One region of the Paenibacillus sp. CAU 1782 genome, then DNA from elsewhere that is predicted to be linked to it. Evidence: riboswitches for the same ligand, from Rfam matches in the RefSeq annotation. Region 1 holds a riboswitch; the other holds the start of a gene.
The links. Region 1 has a riboswitch for cyclic di-AMP ahead of ACX93W_RS27100 (C40 family peptidase). Riboswitches for the same ligand answer to the same signal wherever they lie in the genome.
Positions count from the first base shown of each region.

Region 2: linked by a shared signal. The riboswitch ahead of ACX93W_RS09845 (hypothetical protein) and the one ahead of ACX93W_RS27100 (C40 family peptidase) in region 1 are both predicted to bind cyclic di-AMP.

Region 1 is NZ_JBTOLL010000031.1:205-5,152, reverse strand. It holds gene ACX93W_RS27105 (glutamine--tRNA ligase/YqeY domain fusion protein) at 1-1,637, opposite strand, end outside; cyclic di-AMP (ydaO/yuaA leader) riboswitch at 1,869-2,017, shown strand; gene ACX93W_RS27100 (C40 family peptidase) at 2,022-2,504, shown strand; gene ACX93W_RS27095 (GNAT family N-acetyltransferase) at 2,668-3,147, shown strand; gene ACX93W_RS27090 (EAL domain-containing protein) at 3,110-4,333, opposite strand.
Region 2 is NZ_JBTOLL010000002.1:183,309-188,256, forward strand. It holds gene ACX93W_RS09830 (Glu/Leu/Phe/Val family dehydrogenase) at 1-317, shown strand, start outside; gene ACX93W_RS09835 (hypothetical protein) at 332-649, shown strand; gene ACX93W_RS09840 (aldolase catalytic domain-containing protein) at 889-1,848, opposite strand; cyclic di-AMP (ydaO/yuaA leader) riboswitch at 2,801-2,977, shown strand; gene ACX93W_RS09845 (hypothetical protein) at 2,979-3,431, shown strand; gene ACX93W_RS09850 (ABC transporter permease) at 3,640-4,422, opposite strand; gene ACX93W_RS09855 (ABC transporter permease) at 4,429-4,948, opposite strand, start outside.

The DNA.
Region 1 (4,948 bases):
ACGATGCGATTAAAGGCCAGCTTCTCCGATGTGGAGTCCTTGGCGTCTACGCTAAAGTAGCCATGGCGGAAAAACTGGAACTTGTCCCCTCCCGCAGCTTCCTTCATGTTAGGCTCCACAAAACCTTGCTGCACCTCAAGCGAGTTAGGGTTAATGCGCTCCAGGAACGGCTTCCCGGCTTCCTCCGGGTTGTCCACGATCAGCGGCTCGTACAGGCGGAAATCCGCCGGCACCGCGCTTGAGGCTTCGACCCAGTGAATGGTTCCTTTTACCTTGCGTTCGTTAAAGCCGCTTCCGCTTTTGGTTTTGGGATCATACGTACAATGCAGCTCCACAACCTCGCCATGTTCATCCTTAATGACGTCTTGACACGTAATGAAGTAAGCATGCTTCAGCCGAACCTCGTTGCCAGGGAACAAGCGGAAATATTTGCTCGGCGGATTTTCCATAAAGTCGTCCCGCTCAATATAGATTTCACGGGAAAACGGAATTTCACGGCTGCCCATTTCTTCGTTCTCGGAGTTGTTTTCGGCAGGCAGCAGTTCGCTTTGTCCTTCAGGGTAGTTGGTAATGACCACCTTGAGCGGACGAAGCACCGCCATTGTGCGCAGAGCCTTCAGCTTCAGGTCTTCCCGGATAAAATGATCCAGATATCTTTCATCCACTACGCTGTTGCTTTTGGCAACTCCAATTTCGCGGCAGAACGAACGAATGGATTCCGCTGTGTAGCCGCGGCGGCGCATGCCGCTGATGGTCGGCATCCGGGGATCGTCCCAGCCGTCCACGATTCCTTCGTCTACCAGCTGCTTCAGATAACGTTTGCTCATAACCGTGTTCGTGACGTTCAGGCGAGCAAATTCATATTGGCGCGGCACCGACTCCATCTCGCATTCCGCGATGGCCCAATCATACAACGGACGATGGTCCTCGAATTCCAGCGTACAGATGGAATGAGTAATACCCTCGATCGCGTCGCTGAGCGGGTGGGCGTAATCGTACATCGGATATATGCACCATGCATCTCCCGTGCGGTGGTGATGGGAATGGGAGATCCGGTAAAGCACGGGATCGCGCATTGTAATGTTGGAAGAAGCCATATCGATTTTGGCTCTCAGCACTCGCGCTCCGTCCGGGAACTCCCCTGCGCGCATTCTGGCGAACAAATCAAGGTTCTCCTCCACGCTCCGGCTGCGGTAAGGACTCTCCCTGCCCGGCTCCGTCAATGTGCCCCGCATTTCGCGCGTTTGCTCCGCTGTCAGATCGCAAACATAAGCTTTGCCTTTTTTGATCAGCAGCACGGCGCGATTGTACAGCTCTTCGAAATAGTCGGACGCAAAACGAAGCTCCTCCCAATCAAAGCCCAGCCAGCGCACGTCTTCCTGAATCGCGTCGACATATTCCGTATCCTCTTTTACCGGATTCGTATCATCGAAACGAAGATTTGTTTTTCCGTTAAACTCATCCGCCAATTCAAAATTCAAGCAAATCGATTTGGCATGGCCTATATGCAAATAACCGTTAGGCTCGGGCGGAAAACGGGTTATGATTTCCTGGACGCGGCCTTCCTTCAAATCTTCCACAACTATATTTTTAATAAAGTTTGAGGATGATGTCTTGTTCTCGACTGCATTCTCCATCGCGACCAACCTTCCTTAGCGCATTAATGATAACTTTTAACTTTTATATCCCTTTATAATACACAAAAATGGCTTAAAATACACTTCCGCCGGACTGCTGGAGGCAGAGAAATTGCTATTAATCGGGGGCATCTGTCAATTCGCCCTCCGCCATTTCTGAAAGTTTATTAGAATCTTCTCACATTCAACACGAAACTACAATTACACATTAATATAAGATTTAGAAATCTGAACTACATACAGCCTAATTCCCTATCGGGAAACGGGGGAACCACTTTGGGTGAATTGATTTCGGCTGCTGCTCTGCAGCTCCTGCGAGATCATAGGGAACCTTCAACCGAACCCCACAGCTAACCTCGTCGGCACCGGAAGGAGTTTCATGATTTGAAGAAGAAACTTAGCGCGGTACTATTCGGACTTGTCCTACTGTTGGCCTTCCAAGCTGGCAGCGCTTTCGCAAGCTCCGAAATGGATGGCATTATCGATGATGTGATCGGAGTCAAATATCAATACGGTGGCACATCCACCAGCGGATTTGATTGTTCCGGCTTCACCGGTTATGTCTTCGCCAAAATGGGCATTGATTTGTCCCGCAGGTCGGTCGACCAAGCAAGCCAAGGCGTTAAAGTAGCCAAAGCCGATTTGAAAGCCGGCGATCTTGTGTTCTTCGACACAACGGGCAAAAACAATGGCAGCATTTCTCATGTTGGCATCTATGTAGGAGACGGTAAATTCGCTCATGCTTCCACCCGTATCGGTGTAACCATTGATGAGCTGGATTCCTCTTACTACAAATCCCGCTTTGTAACCGCTCGTCGCATTATGGACGACAAAGCTTTTGACAAGTACGCAGTAGCGGCTCAATAAGCCGTCATGCAGCAGCCCCGTGCAGACCTTGCACGGGGCTTTTGCGTACGGCCGAGCATCGTGGATCTATTGCTGGTATACTGAATATATGAACAATAACAATCACTTATTCCCACCCGCCAATCAAAAAACAAACAGTGAGATCGAGCTGGCAATGATCCCAATGGAAGAAACACACGCTGCTCTTGTTTGCCAGTGGGCCTATGAGCCCCCTTACCATATATACAACTTCCCGGCATGGGCCGACATGAAAAAGGACGAGATCGAATTTGGCGATCCCGTCCTGCGCAAGGAGCAATATTGGGTTGCAGTTGATGAAGCCGACGAGTTGATCGGCTATGCTCAGTTATTCCCGATGGGAGGGGTCACCCGCCTCGGCCTTGGCTTGCGGCCCGATTTGCGCGGGATGGGCAGAGGCTCGCGGCTTGCTCAATCGGCTGCCGCATTAGCCCTGTCTCTAAAACCCGGCAACGAGGTGGACCTGGAGGTTCTAACCTGGAACAAACGTGCCGTCCGCGCCTATGCCAAAGCGGGGTTTATCATTACGGATACTTATTACCGTCCCCTTCTTCACGGAGATGTGGGAGAATGCCACTGTATGGTGTTTAACCCGGATTATCGCGGCTATCCACAAACAGAATGACCCAATCCCTTACCAGCACGGATATCGTGCGAATCCATTCGCGCGTATCCAGATCGGTATAAGCTCGGGATACAATAGAGCGGCGCTGATGACTTAATTGCACCAGATTGGGTATGTAATAGGGACGCCAGCTCCAGTTCACATTCCTGAATTGCTCTTCTCTCATCCAGCCTCCCCCGCCTTGATCCCTGCGAAAATTGGCCGACAGCTGAATGCCTTCGCCATTGCATATGTACACTCTCATGCAGCTTTCATCCAGAGACGGCAGCAGTCTCTCCAGCCATTCATCCGTATCCGCCGCGATATCGTCCCGCCCTACAATGTCCAGGAGCTGATCGGCGATTTTTTCCGCATGATCATGCCAATGCCGTTCCTTTATGGCATGACGCTTCAGATTGCTGGCCAGTTCCGCCTCAACGAATGGCGCAAATGCTTCGGGCTTCAATAGCTCCCGCTCCGCTTTGGCAAAAAGAAAACCTTGTACGTATCTGGCTCCGGCCTGAATCGCCCGCTCCAGATCCTCCTTCGTTTCAACGCCTTCAAATAACAACGATGCGCCAATCTGCTCCGCCAGCTCCGAGAAGGAGCGCAAAACGCCGAAGTACCCGTTATGGGTTCCGCTTTTTTTCACCATGTGCATATCGATCTTTAATAGGTTGGGCTGAATCTGGGCGATTCGGTCCATGCTGCTAAACCCGCTGCCTACATCGTCGATAGCGACTTGACAGCCGCTGGCGCGGTACCGGTCAATAACGCTCCGCAATATCTCCATAGGCCCGTTAAAGCTTTCTTCGGTAATTTCAATAACGACTCTATCAGGGGCGAGTCCGTATTCCTCCAGCATAGCTAACGTTTGCAGCTCTTCGCTAGCTCCGTCATGATATAGCCACTCCGGTTTAAAATTCAGGAATAGCAGGGGTGGATTCTCTTCTTTGCTAATTCGCCGGACCGCTGCTTCGCGGATATAACGATCCACTATCAGATGCTCCTCCATGGAAATAGAGTCATCGGCGAAAAATGGCCCCAAGCTTCGCACAACGCCGCTATCCACCATTCTACCCAACACCTCATAACCCGCAATACACCGGGTATCCATGGCAATGATGGGCTGGTAATGCGGCCTAATGAGCCCCAGCGGCAAACCTCCCGGCAGCGGATGAGGCATTTGGTTAGGAAAATGGGTCATCACGCTCACCTCTATGTCACGATGATGTTAGTTTCTCTGTCATAATGAACATCTTTATTGTACGAGAGAGAAAATCTATTGTAAAGAAAGTTATGGGCAAGAAAATGCGGGGACATCCGAATCACAACACTTGGGAGGGACTTGATTTTGAAAACACGGACTAAAATACGCTGCCTTTGCACTCAAGCACTGACTGCGCGACCGACACCAGGAACTGCTGACTGCATCCCCAGGCGTTGGCGGCAAGACGGCCTTCAGCCACTCGTCACAAGCAGCTAAACTGCAAAAAAAGTCAGACCCTTTAAGGGGCCTGATCTTTTCCTAATGTAATTGATTTAGCCGAATTACTGTATTAACTTCCACACTGTCTGAAGGGTGCGAAAAAGTCAGATATGATGTACAGCAAGTAAGTTTAGTAGAACGCTCAGTAAGGCGCACCACGAAATGTGCAGTAGATAGGCCAGTAAGGCGCACCACGAGCAGAAGCTCAGAAGTAAGTTCAGCAAGGAGTCCGGCATACTGTATCGGTCATCCATGACCGTTAGCGCATCAAAATGGCCATTATGCTACTTTTAACGGTCACATCTGTCCATTAGCGCTGGAAAAAGGCTAAAT
Region 2 (4,948 bases), on a different contig from region 1:
TCGTGGAAGGCGCCAACGCGCCGGTTACGGGCAATGCGGACGAAAAGCTGGCAGCCAAAGGGACGATCGTCATCCCCGACATTTTGGCAAACGCCGGCGGCGTTATTGTTTCTTATTTTGAATGGCTGCAAGGCCGGGAAACGCAGTTTTACAGCGAGGAGCAAATATTCAAACTGCTTTATGACAAAATGCAGCATACGATGAAAGGCATTCTTCCTGCTTATTTCGGCGATAGCCAAACGCTCAGGCAAAATTGCTACGTCCATGCCGTCATGAAGCTTTCTTCCGTTTTGTACAGACAAGGCAAGCTTTATTAAGGAGTTGGGACGAAATGGAAGTTGAACAAATCGCGTTAACCCGCATCGCCATCAGCAACGGTCAATGGGAGACGCTGGAGCTTGATTTTTCCGAGGCCAAGCTGCTTCTGGTTACGCAATACGGCGACAAGCTTTGGTACATCGACGTGGACGGTGTTGCGAACAGCGACGTGCTGGACTGGTTTGCCGCAAGCGAGGATATTTCCGTCACCATGGAGGCGGAATCCGGGGATGGAGAAGCGCTGCGGGGCGCCGGATATCTGCACCCCAACACGCTGCACCGGGCCGCGGCTATACGTGGCGTGGGCGAGTTAAAGCGCCAGAATATCTAACCAGCGTGTTTAGGCTGAATTTGATGTTCAGCATAGATTTTGCCGCCAGACATGCTTTTTAATGGAATGTGGACTTTTTGAACAACCTCTTTAAGTCAAAAAAAGCCTCAAGTCCCTTGCGGGGAGCTTGAGGCTTTTGGCTGTGCAATGACCTGATTTCTGCTGGCGTGATGCTTTTCCAACATCGTACTTATTGTACCACTGATGTACAGACAACCGTTCCAACGTCAGGCCGGGAACTACTTATTCGAAATTTCCGGAGTAGTCAGCTGATCGTAAAAATCAACGGCTTTGTCCTTGTTCTCCGAAGCGCGGAGCGCCATGGCGGAACGTGGGTGCTCGTCCAGAATGCCCGTAATCATATAAGGAATGATGTAGCCCCACTCTTCCTTCTCGCGAAGCGGAATCATGAATTTTTCGATCATGTCCAGAACGGGACGAACGTTGTATTTGGTGTTTTGCAGTTCGGATACAAGCAGCTCGGTATTGCAATTGCCCGCCGCGCGGCCCATGCCATAGACAGATGCGTCAAGCAGCTCTACGCCTTTGCCTGCCGCCAGCAGCGTGTTGGCAAAGGCAAGCTGAAGGTTGTTATGAGCATGTACGCCAAGACGCTTATTCGGCAGGTGCTGGCGGAATTTGTCCACCAGGTAGCCAACATCGTTTGGCTTCAGGCTGCCGTAGGAATCAACGATGTAAACAACGTCAACGACGCTTTCGTTAATGCGTTCAAAGGCTTCAACCAACTGATTTTCCATCACATTGGACAATGCCATGATGTTCAGCGTTGTTTCGTAGCCGCGATCATGGAAGGTTTGAACCAGTTCAAGCGCTTTGTCCACGTCTTGAATATAACAAGCCACGCGAATGAGATCCAGCATGCTTTCGCTGCGCGGCAAAATATCATTTTCGTCCACTCGCCCGATATCAACGAGTGCGGAGAGCTTGGTATTGCCTTTGTTCGGCAGTACCTTTCTAAGGAAGTCGTCATTCAGAAACCGCCAAGGTCCAGCGCTGTCGGCTCCTTTCAGAAGCTTGGGAGAATTTTTGTAGCCGATTTCCATATAGTCAACGCCGGCTTCGTTCAGGCTATTATACAAATGCTGCACAAACTCCACGCTGAAGTCCCAATTATTAACGAGGCCGCCGTCGCGAATGGTGCAATCGACGATTTTGCAATGGCTAGTTTTCGAATGCATACTGCTGCTCCTTTGATTTGAACATGAGTTCATTTTTACCTTACATCATACTTGAAAAAGACGGGGAACGCAAAGCTTTATTGCCTATTTTAAAGCGGATAGACGTCAATCTATTCCTTAACGGCAATGCCGTTGGCTCCTTTGGACTCATCTTCGGCGTTAGCTTGTCATTCATTTACTATCAGTCATCTGCTCAAACACCGAAAAACAATACACCGCCGGTTTGTTTAAGCGGATAATGCCGGTTTAATCCATGGGTGGGGGGCTTCCATAATCCCCACGACAGCGTTTGATCTTTAACGGACATCCATGACCACAAGAAGCCGTTTTTCATTAATTTCCGCTCTCTAACGGACAATTTTGACCGTAAGAACTCATTTTCACTCCATTTTAGCTGGATTTGAGCGCTAATGGACATGAATGTCCATTTGATTGTGGTAACTTGGCGATTTGCTGCTCTAACGGTCATGGATGACCGATACACACGCACATGAACATCCATATGCACAAGAATAAGCATATGCTCTCCACGAACCCTGGAAAAATCCAACAAGAAAATGAACCTTTTCCTCTTAGAACAACGCAGTCCGGGCTGAAGTTGCGTTTTGTATAAATCCTTGCATAAACACCGATGCTTTTGATGCACTACACGATGTGTTTGGTGTCTTTCGTTTCCCTTAAAGATAGGCTCAAGGTTGGGGCTGTAACTAATCCGGTCCAGCTACGCGGCCGTCAAAGCGGGTGTTTTGGTAGTTGATTTGGCAGGTCCTTTGGCACGTGCTTTGGAGTTGTTTTGACAGGTGTTTGACAGGTGTTTTGGCAAGTGCTTCAACAGGTATTTTGATAGGTGTAATGAGACACATTTTGGGGACTTTTGTGCTATTTTTGCGGGAGATGGACAAAGGACATAAACTCAAGCATTTACAAACGAACGGTTTAGAGCTAAAATATTATGTAAACAACGCTGAATTTTTCCGATTGGAAAAAGCGGGGGAACCAAAGCGACCGGAATCCGCATACGCTCATGTATGACGTTTTCTTCGCAGGGGTGAATCCAGATTTATCTGGTAGGGCTTCCTCTCTAGCCCGAATCCGACAGCTAACCTCGCAAGCGAACAAAGGAGAGATGTATGATGCTTTGTTTATCGCTGCATGATTCCCCTTACCCGGAGCAAGATCCGGGGCACCTGACCGTCTCCAGAATTGAAGTTTTCGTTATTCCCGCACTGGCAATTGACAATGAAGGATACCGTGTATGCCTTCGCTTGACAACAGAACATGGATACGGATGGAGCGAGGTCTTCCTGGCTAAACAAGATTACGTCTTTTTCGAGCCGGAGTCCTGGGGTAAACAATTGCAAAGCTTTATCGGCCGTTTTCCGCTATCCTCCCTCACGACAAGACTGACGGAGATGATTGCCGGAAAAGCCGATGCCGACAACCGCGCCTTTTCGCTGTTTGCTGCCGCACTTGGCTCCATTCAGCAGCAATACGCCTCGGGTATTGCCACCGTCTCATCGACGGTTCCCGTGGAAGAATCCGTTTTGCAGCTCAGGTCCATTTCGTACATCTCGTTGGATTAATGAATAGACAAGGCAAAGCCCCCGTTACCGCACTCTCCCAGGAGCCGGCGGCGGGGGTTTGCTGTTTGTCTTCAACGACAGTGCTTGATTCCTTTTAGGTAAACTTGTTTCCTTCCAAGTAAATAAGAATCGTTTGCTTTTACGTTTGTGTTCATCGGGTTGGCAAAACAACACTGCTCTTTTGAGCGTTTGTGCCAATATACAGCATTTACGAGCCGGTCGAACGGTAATGTCTGATGCCAATTTGCCAGATCAGCAGACACGGAAGCAGGAATAACGCCCCGCCAAACGGAGTCAGCAGCAGCTCTGCCGTGCTGCCTTCCCGTTTATCCAGCAACAACATTAACGGCAAATAGCTGACGCAGGCAAATGGAATGATGTACGTAAAAAACTTCCTTACCCAAGCTTCGTAAATACCAAGCGGATATTGCGCCATTTCACGGCCGCCGTCGGTAAATACGTTAGCCAGTTCCAATCCTTGAACCGACCAAAAACACATCGTCGCCGCAAGAATAAAAATACCGGTAAAAACAAATACGCCGTTCACGACCATCAGCAGCAGCGCCAGCAGCTTGGAAGCCGTCCAAAGCTCCGGCAATTGGCTGATCGACCATGCCAATACCGCTCCTCCCTGAATGAGGCGGCCAAATCGGGTGAACTCGAAAGCAGAGCCAAGCACCTGCACAACCGTTCCGCGCGGCCGCACAAGCAAACGATCGAAGTCCCCTTTTACCACAAGGCCGGAAAACACGTCAAACCCTCGCGCAAAGCATTCGCTCAGCGAAAAAGACAAATGAATGACCGCGTAACAAAGCGCAACCTCAAAAAACGTCCAGCCCTTCAGGGTGCCAAACCGTTCAAACATAAAATAAACACCTGCAAATACAGTAAACGGAATCAGAAATTGCCCCGCTGTCAGCATGAGGAAAGACATCCGGTATTGCAGCTGGCTGCGGAAGTGAATGCTCAAATATTTGAAATACAATTTCATGCGCCTTTACCCTCCCTGTACGACAACGCTGCGCAGCGCCCGACGCATAAGCCACTGCCCAAACGCGGCCAGCGCCAAAATCCAGAGCAGCTGCAGCCCGATGCCGGAAATAGCTTCGTTTACGGGAATATGACCGCTGTAAACCCGAAATGGAAAATCCGCCGTAAAACGGAACGGCAGGGCGTATACGATGCTCTGCAGCCACTCCGGCATAAGCGGCACGGGAATGACAAGACCCGCTAAAAATTCGCCGATTATGGCAATCAATAAAGTCGAACCCACAGGAGACATCGTCCAAAACACGGAAATATAAATCAGCATGGATATAGCCACCACAACAAGCAAACCCAGCATCAGAGAAAGCACAAACAAAATAAACGAGGCCGGACTATCCGGCAGGCTCATGCGGTAAGGCTTCGGCAAAAAGAAAACGACCAGCATGATCGGAATGCTGCGAAGCAATGCGCTCGCCATACGCTGCGCCAGCAGCTTAACAAACCAGAACAGATACATATTGACGGGACGG